DNA from 3 places in the Pseudomonas sp. G7(2022) genome. Region 2 is predicted to be linked to each of the others. Evidence: predicted binding sites of a transcription regulator. Region 2 holds the regulator's gene; each other region holds the start of a gene.

Region 1 (4,226 bases), 1.2 Mb from region 2:
CAGGTGTGCCCGCCCATCTGCTGACCTTCGCAGCCTGGCTCGAGCAACAAGGTCAAGTCCTCGAAGGCGTCACCACCCTGCTCTACGCCGGCGAAAGCCTGTTTGACGCACAGTTGCAACGACTCAGGCAGGTGCTTCCCAATGCCCGTGCAGCCTCTATCGGCTACGCCAGCGTGGACGCCGGGTTCATCGGAGCCAGCCATCGTGACTGCGACCTGGGAGAACATCGGGTCCCCGAACGCCACGCTGTGCTGGAAATTCTCGATGAGCAGACCGGCGAAGTGATCGAGGAATGCGACCGTGTCGGACGCCTGGTGATAACCAACCTGACGCGCCGGTTGATGCCTCTGATCCGCTACCCGGTCGGCGACCGGGCCTGCTGGCGAGAGCCGAGCGGGACATCCCGGCGCAAGTTCGCGCTGATGGGTCGTTGCGCCGACAGCCAGCGAATACGGGTGGGTATTCTGACCCTGCTGCCGCAGGCGATCGGCGAGACCGTGCGGCGGGTCACCGGGAGCGATGATTGGCAACTGGTGATCGAGCAGGATGAGGCGATGGATATCCTGCGCCTGCACTGGGCACCGAACGCCATGACTCCGGCAATGGCTGAAACCGACCTGACGCTGCACCGTGCATTGATCGAAGACTATCCGTTGATCGAGCAACTGAGCGCCGATCACTTGCTGGCGTTGCAGGTTCGCTGCTGCCCGGTTCAGGAACTGGTACGTCATCCACGCTCCGGCAAACGTCAGCGCGTGCTGGACCGGCGCGACTATAACGCCTCTGGCAAGGAGCGTTGCTGATGGAGTCGATTACCCTGCGAGGTTACCGCGCCAGTGACGCCGCCGCCGTGAGTCGTCTGTTCAGAAAGATCTATGGCGATCATTACGCCCAGCCGCATGTCTATCTGCCCCGCATGATCAGTCAGAACCATGCCGACGGCCACTGGCACTCGTTGGTGGCGGTGACGAAGGATCAGGTGGCGGGACATGCCACGTTGATTCTCGACCAGGGATCGTCCGTCGCCGAACTGGCGCTGAGCGTGGTCGATGAACAGTTCCGTGGTCGGAACATCGCTACGCGACTGAGCCGACATTTGCTGATCCATGCGCAGGCGCTCGGTTATCAGGGGGTCACGATCAAGCAGATGACCCATCACCCCTACACGCAGAAAATGGCCACCAGTCTTGGTTTTCACAACACCGGTCTCCTGCCCGATCATGCTCCGTCGCCCTTTGGCGCGGCCGGGACGGAATCGCTCGTTTTGGGTTACGCCCCCGTCGATGGCTATCGGCGCCCGCTGCCGGCGTTGACGTGGCCGCGGGAATGCCGTGAGTTCATGCAGCAGATGTGCGAGGTGTTCGGAACGCGGTTGAACGTTTCGCCCTGGATCGGCGCGCCGGCGCAGCTGAAACAACAATGGGGGCGTTATGACGGAGTCTTCAGTGAAGTCGACGACAGTTTGCTCAAGCAATTGCAGCAACTGCCCGCCCATTGGCTGATATCGATCAGGCTCAGGCTCGCACAGGGTTTCGACAATGCCTGGCGCCGGCTTTCGGCGATCGGGTTCGTGTTCACCGGAATGGCGCCCGATGGCCGGGGTGAGGGATGGCTGGCGCTGTTTCATCGCGGATTCCAACCCAGGCCCCTGACCCTGCATTGCCCACAGATGCAGCGCTTGCATGACGACATGCAGCACCGGCAACTGACCGCTCCATAAAATGAAAAGGCCCGCTCCGTTCCCGGGCGGGCCTTTTTTCATGCCTTGGCTTTGACACCTTGATCGGTTGGAGGCTTGCGTTCCCCACCCTGACCGTAAGTCTTCAAGTTCTGCAGCACATAGATGGCTTTCTTGTACTCGGGGATCAACGTATTCGCGTACTTGTTACCTTTGAGATTGTTGTTCTGGATGGTTTCCAGCTGCGTCGCGAAATACTCCAGCGCATTGAACTTGGCGTCCGGATCCTTCTGTACGCCGAAGCGATCAAACTTGTCGCCGGCGTTGAGCAACGTCATGGACGTGATCTCGGAAATCAGGCCCCGGCTGCGCAACATTGCACTCAGGCTGCCCAACTGCTTGGCTGAAACACTGGTGGGATCGAAACCCTTGATGTTCTTGTGCAGCCCCTGCTTGTCCATCTCCGCCGTATTGATCGCGGTGGGGTCGTTACCGACCAGCGCCAGCATCTGCTTGACCTTCAGGCTTTGAGAAACCGGTTTGCTTGAACTTGCGGTATCTCGAACCAGCAAACCCGCCTTGGGTTGCCAGGCGCCGGTATAACCAACGGTCATGAGCGTGCTCCTTGCGAAAAGAACATGAAAAATATCCTTGTGGAACGTCTTGAATTGCCCGGAGTATCGGCCGGCAAACGAATGCCACCAACCCATTTTTCACTTTTTTACAATTTATGTACATTTCCGATACAAATGAATGCAAGCCCCAGATTTACTGATCCGAAGCCCTTTTCCCGGCTTCAATAAAATCGACTTTTTACTCTAACAAACGGGCTGGTTAGTTTTAATGTGTCGAGCCTGTTACTGGCCGATCAACGTTCCGGGAATCTTTTAGTACGCCAGTACCTAAAGCTTCCTCGCGTCGCGACGATATGTAAGGGATACCCCTACTGTTTTGCTCCCATCCCCTAATAAGAACGTTGCTCAAGGACCGGTCTCCATGCCCGCATTCCGTACCATTCAGGCTCGCTATACGTTGTTTCTGGTTCTGTTCATCCTGTTGCTGTCGGTCCTGACCGTGGTGGGCATCAGCCAACTGGTCGCCCCCAAACTGCGCCATACCGAAGAGCAAGTCGTGCTCAACCGCATCGCCGAGGTCGCCCAGCAGATCCAGGGCGAACTGAACAAGGTTCAGTCGCAGCAACGCAGCATCACCCAGACCATTCCCCTGCTCGACAGCGCCGCCATCGATACCGTGCTGCCGGGGCTGGTGGATCAGTACGGCGAATTGAAGGTGTTCGGCGGTGGTATCTGGCCGTTGCCCGGTCAGCGTGAGGCGGGACGCAACAAGTTCAGTACCTTCTGGCACCGTGACAGCTCCGGCAAGCTCGCCGTGAACACCTTCTGGAACAGCGACGCGGCCCCCAACTACTACGACCAGAGCTGGTACAAGGGCGGCATGCAGACCCCGCGCGGGCAATGCGCCTGGGCCGCTGCCTATAAAGATGATGCGAGCGCCGAGCCGCGCACCAACTGCGCCATGGCCATCCAGAAAAACGGCAGCGCCTGGGGCGTATCGACCATCGATGTGACCCTGGGCTTCTTCAACGACCTGGTGGCGCGCAAGGAAAAAGACCTCAACGCCGAAATGCTGATCGTCGAGGCCGACGGCAAGATCATCAGCAACAGCTCGCGTATCAGCGGCCCGATCGTGTTGAAGAACATCAGCGAACTGGCCGCCGGTTCTACCTTCGCCAGCCAGGTCAAGGCTGGCCTGCAGAATCGCGATCAGGCGCAGCGTGTCGAATTCGACAACAACGGTGAAGCCAGCACCTTCTTCATGCGCCCGATCGAAGGCACACCGTGGTTCCTCGCCACTGCACTGCCGACCAAAATGCTCACCGCGCAACGTGACGACGTACTCAGCAGCCTCAGCCTGTTGCAGATTCCGCTGGTGATCCTGCTGGTGCTGCTGCAGGTCTACGCCATTCGCCAACTGGTTTCGCGCATGAAAGCGCTCAAGGCCAACATCGATTCGCTGTCCAGCGGCGATGCCGACCTGACCCGCCGCATCACCATCCGTGCCGAAGACGAACTCGGTGCCATTGGCCATTCGGTCAACACCTTCATCGCCTATCTGCAAAACATGATCGGCGAGGTCACCCAGGCTACCGGCGCCATGGCTTCGAGCCTCGACAACCTGCAGCGCACCTCGGCACACACCAGCCAGATCCTGCTGCGCCACGCCTCGGAAACCGACCAGACCGTTACCGCCATCAACGAGATGAGCTCCACTGCCGAAAGCGTCGCGCAAAACGCTGCCGAAACCGCGGCGTTTACCCAACGGGCCAACGAAAATGCCGACCGCTCTCGGGTCGTGGTGGGCGAAGCCACCAGCAGCGTCGTCGCGCTGATCGATGAAGTGGCCAGTGCGACGCACAAAGTCGAAAACATGCAGCAGGACGCCCAGCGCATTACCGAGATTCTGGGGGTGATCGGTGCGATCGCCGGGCAGACCAACCTGCTGGCGCTCAACGCCGCCATCGAGGCTG
Region 2 (4,226 bases):
TTGCTCAAGAATCTCGCCGGCCTCAACCAGGAAATCCTGAAGGATCTCTTCATCGGCGCCGAAGCTCATTAATGGGGTGCTCCTACAGGTCTAAAAACCTAAACTCAAAATCCAAGGCTGGATAGCAAATCGTCCACATCGTCCTGACCGGACACAACGTCTTCTCGTTTATCGGCATGAATCTGCGGACCTTCACCCTGCGAGAGATGTTTTTGTGGATCTTTTTCAGCAAGCATCGCCGCACGGTCATGTTCGATGCCCGCAAAGCGGTCCACCTGGCTGGCCATGAGCACGAGCTTGAGCAGGTTGCTTTCGACTTCGGTGACCAACTGGGTCACGCGCTTGATCACTTGACCTGTGAGGTCCTGGTAATCCTGGGCCAGCAGAATGTCGTTGAGGTTGCTCGACACCGCGCGATTGTCCGCGCTGCTGCGTGACAGAAAACCGTCGACCCGGCGCGCCAGTTCGCGGAACTCTTCAGCCCCGACCTCACGACGCATGAAGCGGCCCCAGTCAGCACTCAACGCCTGGGCTTCGTCAGCCAGACCATTGACCACAGGGGTCGCGCTTTCCACCAGATCCATGGTGCGGTTGGCCGCGGCTTCGGTCAGCTTGACCACATAGCCCAGACGCTCGGTCGCATCAGTGATCTGCGACACTTCCTCGGCCTGCGGCATGTGCGGATCGATCTGGAAGTTGACGATCGCACTGTGCAGTTCACGCGTGAGCTTGCCCACTTCCTGGTACAGGCCACGGTCACGGGTCTGATTGAGCTCATGGATCAGTTGCACAGCGTCGCCGAACCTGCCCTTTTCAAGGCTTTCGACCAGTTCGACCGCGTGTTTTTTCAGGGTCGACTCAAAGTCGCCCTGTGAAGATTCTTTATGCTCCATAGCTCCCCCGCGCGTCATCAGCCGATGCGTTCGAAAATCTTCTCGATTTTTTCTTTCAGCGCCTGAGCCGTGAAAGGTTTGACCACGTAGCCGTTAACGCCGGCCTGGGCCGCTTCGATGATCTGCTCGCGCTTGGCTTCAGCGGTCACCATCAGCACTGGCAGGTGCTTGAGTTTTTCGTCGGCGCGCACGTGACGCAGCAGGTCGATACCGGTCATGCCGGGCATGTTCCAGTCGGTCACCAGAAAGTCGATGCTGCCGCTGTTGAGCACCGGAATGGCGGTGGTGCCATCGTCGGCTTCAACGGTGTTGGTGAACCCGAGGTCACGCAACAGGTTCTTGATGATCCGCCGCATCGTTGAGAAGTCATCAACGATGAGGATTTTCATGTCTTTGTTCAATTCGACCTCCAAGCAGTCTTAAACGCGCCCAGCACCTGGACGCGCCATTTCAATCAATCCGGCAAAGCACTCGACGACTGTCTGGAGCACAACAGAGCAAGACCGGTGCCGTTCACCACCGCACCAGCCTCGTTCGCAGTGTCCCCACACTGCCTTCAGCGCGCTCGCCACTCTCCCAAACGCCCCCGCAAACGGGCCGCGCACTGGCTGTGTAACTGGCTGACCCGCGATTCACTGACGCCAAGGACTTCACCGATTTCCTTGAGGTTCAGTTCTTCGTCGTAGTACAGCGCCAACACCAGTCGCTCACGCTCCGGCAAATTGGCAATCGCGTCCGCCAGCGCCGCCTGGAAGCGCTCGTCTTCCAGGTCACGCGACGGCTCAAGATGAGCACTGGCGCCATCCTCGTGCAGCCCTTCATGTTCGCCGTCCTGCAACAGGTCGTCGAAACTGAACAGTCGGCTGCCCAGGGTGTCATTCAAAATCCCGTAGTAATCGTCGAGACTCAATTGGAGTTCGGCCGCAACCTCGTGATCTTTAGCGTCACGTCCGGTTTTAGCTTCAATCGAGCGAATCGCATCGCTGACCATTCGGGTGTTGCGGTGAACCGAGCGCGGTGCCCAGTCCCCCTTGCGCACTTCATCGAGCATCGCGCCACGGATCCGGATGCCCGCGTACGTTTCGAAACTGGCGCCCTTGCTGGCGTCGTATTTGGTCGAGACTTCGAGCAGGCCGATCATCCCGGCCTGAATCAGGTCCTCGACCTGCACACTGGCCGGCAATCGCGCCAGCAAGTGGTAGGCAATGCGTTTGACCAGCGGCGCGTAACGCTCGATCAGCTCGTACTGCGCGTCACGCGCCGACTTCTTGTAAAGATTCATACCGCTGGCGGTCATAGCACAGGTCCTGCCGTTTGCTGCACGAGGCGCTCGACGAAAAATTCGAGGTGGCCGCGCGGGTTGGCGGGCAGCGGCCAGGTATCGACCTTTTGCGCGATCGCCTTGAATGCCAGTGCGCACTTGGAACGCGGGAAGGCTTCATAGACCGCACGCTGCTTCTGCACCGCCTTGCGCACGCTCTCGTCGTAAGGCACCGCACCGACGTATTGTAAGGCGACGTCGAGGAAGCGATCCGTGACCTTGGTCAACTTGGCAAACAGATTGCGACCTTCCTGCGGGCTCTGGGCCATGTTGGCCAGGACGCGGAAGCGGTTCATGCCGTAATCGCGGTTGAGCAGCTTGATCAGCGCGTAGGCGTCGGTGATCGAGGTCGGCTCGTCGCAGACCACCAGCAACACTTCCTGGGCTGCGCGAACAAAACTGACTACCGAGTCACCAATACCCGCAGCGGTGTCGATCACCAGCACGTCGAGATTGTCGCCGATGTCGCTGAACGCCTGAATCAGACCGGCATGCTGGGCCGGGCTCAGGTGAACCATGCTCTGGGTGCCGGACGCGGCCGGCACGATGCGGATCCCGCCGGGGCCTTGCAACAGCACGTCGCGCAGCTCGCAGCGGCCCTCGATCACATCGGCCAGGGTACGTTTGGGGGTGAGGCCCAGCAGAACGTCGACGTTCGCCAGCCCCAGGTCGGCGTCCAGCAGCATGACCCGACGGCCAAGCTCTGCCAGCGCCAGGGACAAGTTCACTGACACGTTAGTCTTGCCGACGCCACCTTTGCCGCCGGTCACCGCGATCACCTGTACGGGATGCATGCTGCCCATGTTATTTCTTTACCTTGTCTTGCATAGACGGAGGCCACATTACTGGCTGCGCGTTCACAACCGGAACAATGCATGGCAGACCATCGATGTAGGTACAAAAACGGTTCATTACCTCAGCCAACCTGCTTGGTCGGACTGTGGTAGATATCAGCGAACATGTCAGCCATGGCTTCTTCGCTGGGTTCTTCCTGCATTTGCACGCTGACGGCGCGGCTGACCAATTGATGACGGCGCGGCAGATGCAGATCATCCGGAATCCGCGGGCCGTCGGTCAGGTAGGCGACCGGCAGTTCATGACTGATCGCCAGGCTCAGCACTTCGCCAAGGCTGGCCGTCTCATCCAGTTTAGTCAGGATGCACCCGGCCAGCCCGCAACGCTTGTAACTGTGATAAGCGGCGGTTAGAACCTGTTTCTGGCTGGTGGTTGCCAGCACCAGATAATTTTTCGACCGAATGCCACGACCGGCCAGGCTTTCCAGCTGCATGCGCAGGGCCGGATCGCTGGCCTGCAGGCCGGCGGTATCGATCAGCACCACGCGCTTGCGCAGCAGTGGATCCAGCGCCTGCACCAGGGACTGGCCCGGATCGACGTGGGTCACCGACACATTGAGGATCCGGCCCAGGGTTTTCAACTGTTCCTGAGCACCAATGCGGAAACTGTCCATGCTCACCAGCGCGATGTTCTGCGCGCCGTACTTGAGCACGTAGCGGGCAGCGAGTTTGGCCAGAGTAGTGGTCTTGCCCATGCCGGCCGGGCCGACCATGGCAATGATCCCGCCCTCTTCCAGCGGCTCGACTTCCGGTACGGCAATCATTCGTGCCAGGTGCGCCAGCAGCATGCGCCAGGCCTGACGAGGTTCGTCGATCTCGGTGATCATCGACAGCAGATCACGGGACAACGGGCCCGACAAACCGATGCGCTGCAGACGACGATACAGATTCGCCTGAGCCGGGCGGCTGCCTTGCAGCTGATTCCAGGCCAGGGTGCCGAGCTGTACTTCCATCAGCTCGCGCAGGCTGTTGAGTTCGAAACGCATCGAATCCAGCGCACGCGGATCGACACCAGCGGCCGCCGGCGCAGGTGCCGGGGCTGGACGGGCCGGAGCAGCATACGTCGGTTCTGTCAGAGGCTCGGCTGCGGTCAGCGGCAGGCCGGCGGTCAATGGCAGCCCGGCGAACAGCTGGAGATTGGTGTTGCCGTCGGCTTCA
Region 3 (4,226 bases), 2.7 Mb from region 2:
AGCGGCGCCTGATTCAGTTGAAGGTGGAATCCCAGGCACTGAAGAAAGAAAGCGACGACGCGGCGAAGAAACGTCTGGAGAAGCTCCAGGAAGAAATCGTCCGACACGAGCGTGAGTATTCGGATCTGGAAGAAATCTGGAACTCGGAAAAAGCCGAAGTGCAGGGTTCTGCACAGATTCAGCAGAAGATCGAACAGTCCCGTCAGGAACTGGAAGCCGCGCGCCGCAAAGGCGATCTGAACCGCATGGCCGAGTTGCAGTACGGGGTGATCCCGGATCTGGAACGCAGCCTGCAAATGGTCGACCAGCACGGCAAGAGCGAGAACCAGCTGCTGCGCAGCAAGGTGACCGAAGAGGAAATCGCCGAAGTCGTCTCGAAGTGGACCGGCATCCCCGTGTCGAAAATGCTCGAAGGCGAGCGCGACAAACTGATGAAGATGGAAAGCCTGTTGCACCAGCGTGTGATCGGCCAGGACGAAGCGGTGGTCGCAGTGGCCAACGCGGTGCGGCGGTCCCGTGCCGGGTTGTCAGACCCGAATCGTCCGAGCGGCTCGTTCATGTTCCTCGGCCCGACCGGTGTCGGTAAAACCGAGCTGTGCAAGGCGCTGGCCGAATTCCTCTTCGATACGGAAGAGGCGATGGTGCGGATCGACATGTCCGAGTTCATGGAGAAACATTCCGTGGCACGGTTGATCGGGGCGCCACCGGGCTACGTCGGCTACGAAGAGGGTGGTTATCTGACCGAAGCGGTACGGCGCAAGCCTTACTCGGTGATCCTGCTGGACGAAGTCGAGAAGGCGCACCCGGATGTATTCAACATCCTGCTGCAAGTGCTGGAGGATGGGCGCTTGACCGACAGCCACGGCCGCACGGTGGACTTCCGCAATACCGTGATCGTCATGACCTCCAACCTCGGTTCGATGCAGATCCAGGAACTGGTCGGTGATCGTGAAGCGCAACGGGCAGCGGTGATGGATGCGATTTCCACCCACTTCCGTCCGGAGTTCATCAACCGGGTCGACGAAGTGGTGATCTTCGAGCCATTGGCGCGGGATCAGATCGCGGGCATTACCGAGATCCAGCTGGGCCGTCTGCGCAGCCGTCTGGCCGAGCGCGAGCTGAAGCTGGAACTGAGCCCGGAAGCGATGGACAAGCTGATTGCCGTCGGTTACGACCCGGTCTATGGCGCACGGCCGCTGAAGCGGGCGATCCAGCGCTGGATCGAGAACCCGCTGGCGCAGTTGATCCTGTCGGGGCGTTTCATGCCGGGCGAGACCGCGACCGGTGTCGTGGAGAACGACGAGATCACGTTCAACTGACACCTGCCGGTGGTGAAGTAAGGAAGGCCTCGCAATGCGAGGCCTTTTTTTTCGCCAGGCTGTTGAACTCAAAGGAAAAGGCTTGTAAAGTGCGCCCCGCAGTCAGTCACCAACACGGTTTCAGCTCACTGAGCAGAAATCTGAAATAAGTTGCAAATCATTAACTTGAAAGCAATTTAGGGGGTTGACAGAGGTGTTCTAGGTTGTAGAATAGCGCGCCTCAGACACACGAACGCAGCGATGCGAAAACGGTGTCGAGAAGCTGCAAGTTTCACCGTAGTAAATTGAAATGTGTAGTTCCGTGATAGCTCAGTCGGTAGAGCAAATGACTGTTAATCATTGGGTCCCAGGTTCGAGTCCTGGTCACGGAGCCAATTTCAAACCGGGGTATAGCGCAGTCCGGTAGCGCGCCTGCTTTGGGAGCAGGATGTCAGGAGTTCGAATCCCCTTACCCCGACCATTTTTGGGTCGTTAGCTCAGTTGGTAGAGCAGTTGGCTTTTAACCAATTGGTCGTAGGTTCGAATCCCACACGACCCACCATTTTTGAAACCAGGTAACACTGGGATCGAATCTTAAGATCAGAGGCCAAAAGCGCTGATCGAAGAAGGCGATCTTTGAAAGGTCGCCTTTTTTTTACCGGGGTATAGCGCAGTCCGGTAGCGCGCCTGCTTTGGGAGCAGGATGTCAGGAGTTCGAATCCCCTTACCCCGACCATATTAAAAATCCTCGTATCGAAAGATACGGGGATTTTTTTTGCCCTTCGGAAATGTTTCATTCAAGTCGTCATACAACTTGCCGATAGCCCGCTAACGCAAGGAGGCTGCCATTGATCGCCCCTTGAATCCGGCCAATACAAGAAAAGGGCGTTCGTCATGTTGCTTCGTCAGTTGAATATTGCTCCCCGTGCCGCCCTGGGCTTTGCCCTGATCGCGGTGCTGGTGGCGTTGCTCGGGGTGTTTGCGCTGGGGCAGATGTCGAGCATCCGCGACAGCGAAGTGGCGGTGGAGACGCAGTGGCTGCCGAGCATTCGCGGCGGTGACGAGATTCGCGAGATCATGTTGCGCATTCGCACCATCTCCCTGCGCATGGCTCTGGATCAGGATCCGGCCAACATCGCCACGTACCGCAGCCAGATGGATACCCGCGACAAGGAGCTGAGCGAGAAAATCGCCGCTTACGACCGGCTGGTGACCACCCCGGAAGGTCAGCAGTTGTACGATCAGTTCAAGAAGACCTTTGCTGCCTACCGCTCCGGGATCGCCCAGTCGTTCACCCTTGCCGAGCAAGGCAAGCGTGACGAGCTGACCAAACTGCTGCTGGTCGACATGAAAACCGTGGTCGACGGCTCCGGCAAACAACTCAACGATCTGGCAGATCTGTTTACCCGCCAGGTCGCCGCCGAAAGTCAGAACTCTGCCGCCCACTACGAAACTTCGCGCACCATCGTGACCTTGTTCATCGCTTTGGCGGCGCTGGCCACCGTGGCCCTGGCCATGTTGCTGACCCGCAGCATCGTTCGCCCCCTGAGCGCCGCCGTCGACGCTGCTGAACACGTCGCCAGAGGCGATCTGACCCGCCCGATCGAAACCCACGGCAACGATGAAGTCAGCCGGTTGCTCAAGGCATTGGCGACCATGCAGCAGAACCTGCGCGAAACCCTGCAGGGCATCAGCGGATCGGCCACGCAACTGGCGACCGCTTCCGATGAACTGAGCGCGGTCACCCACGACAGCACGCAAGGGCTGCAACAACAGAACAACGAAATCGAACAAGCCGCCACCGCGGTCAACGAGATGACCACGGCGGTCGAGGAAGTCGCTCGCAATGCGGTGTCGACGTCCGACGCCACCCGCCAGTCCAGCGAGTCGGCGCAATTGGGTCAGGAACGGGTCAGCGAAACCGCCGGCGCCATCAACGCCTTGGCCAGCGAAGTCGAACACACCGGCGAGCTGGTGCAATCGCTGGCCAATCAGTCACAAGACATCGGCAAAGTGCTGGACGTGATCCGAGCGATCGCCGAGCAGACCAACCTGCTCGCGCTCAACGCCGCCATCGAAGCAGCACGGGCCGGGGAGAGCGGGCGCGGGTTTGCCGTGGTCGCCGATGAAGTCCGGGCGCTGGCTTATCGCACTCAGCAGTCGACCCAGGAAATCGAGCAGATGGTGCAGGGCATGCGCAACGGTTCGAGCCTGGCGCTGGAGTCGATGCAGGCCAGTGCCTCGCGGGCGGCCACCACGCTGGTGCTGGCCGAGCGGGCCGGTGAGGCGTTGCAGACGATCACGGCCTCGGTACACGAAATCCACGAGCGCAATCTGGTGATCGCCAGTGCCGCCGAAGAGCAGGCGCAAGTGGCACGGGAAGTGGATCGCAATCTGGTGAACATACGCGATCTGTCGGTGCGTTCGGCGGCGGGTGCCGATCAAACCAATGCGTCGAGCCATGAACTGTCGCAACTGGCCAATGCCCTGCAGGGCATGGTGCGGCGCTTCCAGCTGTAATCATGCAGGCGTGAAAAAGCCGCGCTTCTCGTCAGAGAAAGCGCGGCTTTGTGTTATCGGGCAGGCTGAAAAGTCAGGCACCGTCCTGGTCTTTCAGGTGTTCGAACAGACCTTTCGGCATTTTCTTGCCATTGGCTTCGAAGTTGGCTTTGACGTTGTTGTACGCCTCTTGCTCGTCGATGAAACCGTCGTGGTTGGTGTCGATCTTGTCGAAGTCGGACTTCGGCGCGACCTTCAGAAATTCGGCGCGCGAGACCTTGCCGTCACCATCGGTGTCGGTCTTGGCCATCGACGCATCGCCGCATTTGCCTTCACCGCATTTGCCTTCCGGGGTTTTCACCGAGGTCTCGGCCGAAGCGACCATATAACCCTGAGCCAGCGGTTGTGCGGCGAACACCGAGCCGGACA

What was found. Region 2 encodes FliA, which starts transcription of late flagellar genes. Its sites were predicted from a motif close to CTAAAGTTTNNNNNNNNNNNGCCGNTAA; they were not measured.
Region 1: a site for FliA is predicted at 2,581-2,608, ahead of NE357_RS13430 (methyl-accepting chemotaxis protein). Genes of this name have one in related genera too.
Region 3: a site for FliA is predicted at 2,095-2,122, ahead of NE357_RS24580 (methyl-accepting chemotaxis protein). Genes of this name have one in related genera too.

Annotation. Positions count from the first base shown of each region.
Region 1 is NZ_CP109659.1:2,970,943-2,975,168, reverse strand. It holds gene NE357_RS13445 (phenylacetate--CoA ligase family protein) at 1-803, shown strand, start outside; gene NE357_RS13440 (GNAT family N-acetyltransferase) at 803-1,720, shown strand; gene NE357_RS13435 (hypothetical protein) at 1,759-2,292, opposite strand; gene NE357_RS13430 (methyl-accepting chemotaxis protein) at 2,675-4,226, shown strand, end outside.
Region 2 is NZ_CP109659.1:1,767,623-1,771,848, reverse strand. It holds gene NE357_RS08005 (chemotaxis protein CheA) at 1-69, opposite strand, end outside; gene NE357_RS08000 (protein phosphatase CheZ) at 105-893, opposite strand; gene NE357_RS07995 (chemotaxis response regulator CheY) at 911-1,282, opposite strand; gene fliA (RNA polymerase sigma factor FliA) at 1,450-2,190, opposite strand; gene fleN (flagellar synthesis regulator FleN) at 2,187-3,017, opposite strand; gene flhF (flagellar biosynthesis protein FlhF) at 3,131-4,226, opposite strand, start outside.
Region 3 is NZ_CP109659.1:5,371,998-5,376,223, reverse strand. It holds gene clpB (ATP-dependent chaperone ClpB) at 1-1,319, shown strand, start outside; tRNA gene NE357_RS24600 (tRNA-Asn) at 1,618-1,693, shown strand; tRNA gene NE357_RS24595 (tRNA-Pro) at 1,703-1,779, shown strand; tRNA gene NE357_RS24590 (tRNA-Lys) at 1,785-1,860, shown strand; tRNA gene NE357_RS24585 (tRNA-Pro) at 1,958-2,034, shown strand; gene NE357_RS24580 (methyl-accepting chemotaxis protein) at 2,193-3,818, shown strand; gene NE357_RS24575 (HvfA family oxazolone/thioamide-modified RiPP metallophore) at 3,892-4,226, opposite strand, start outside.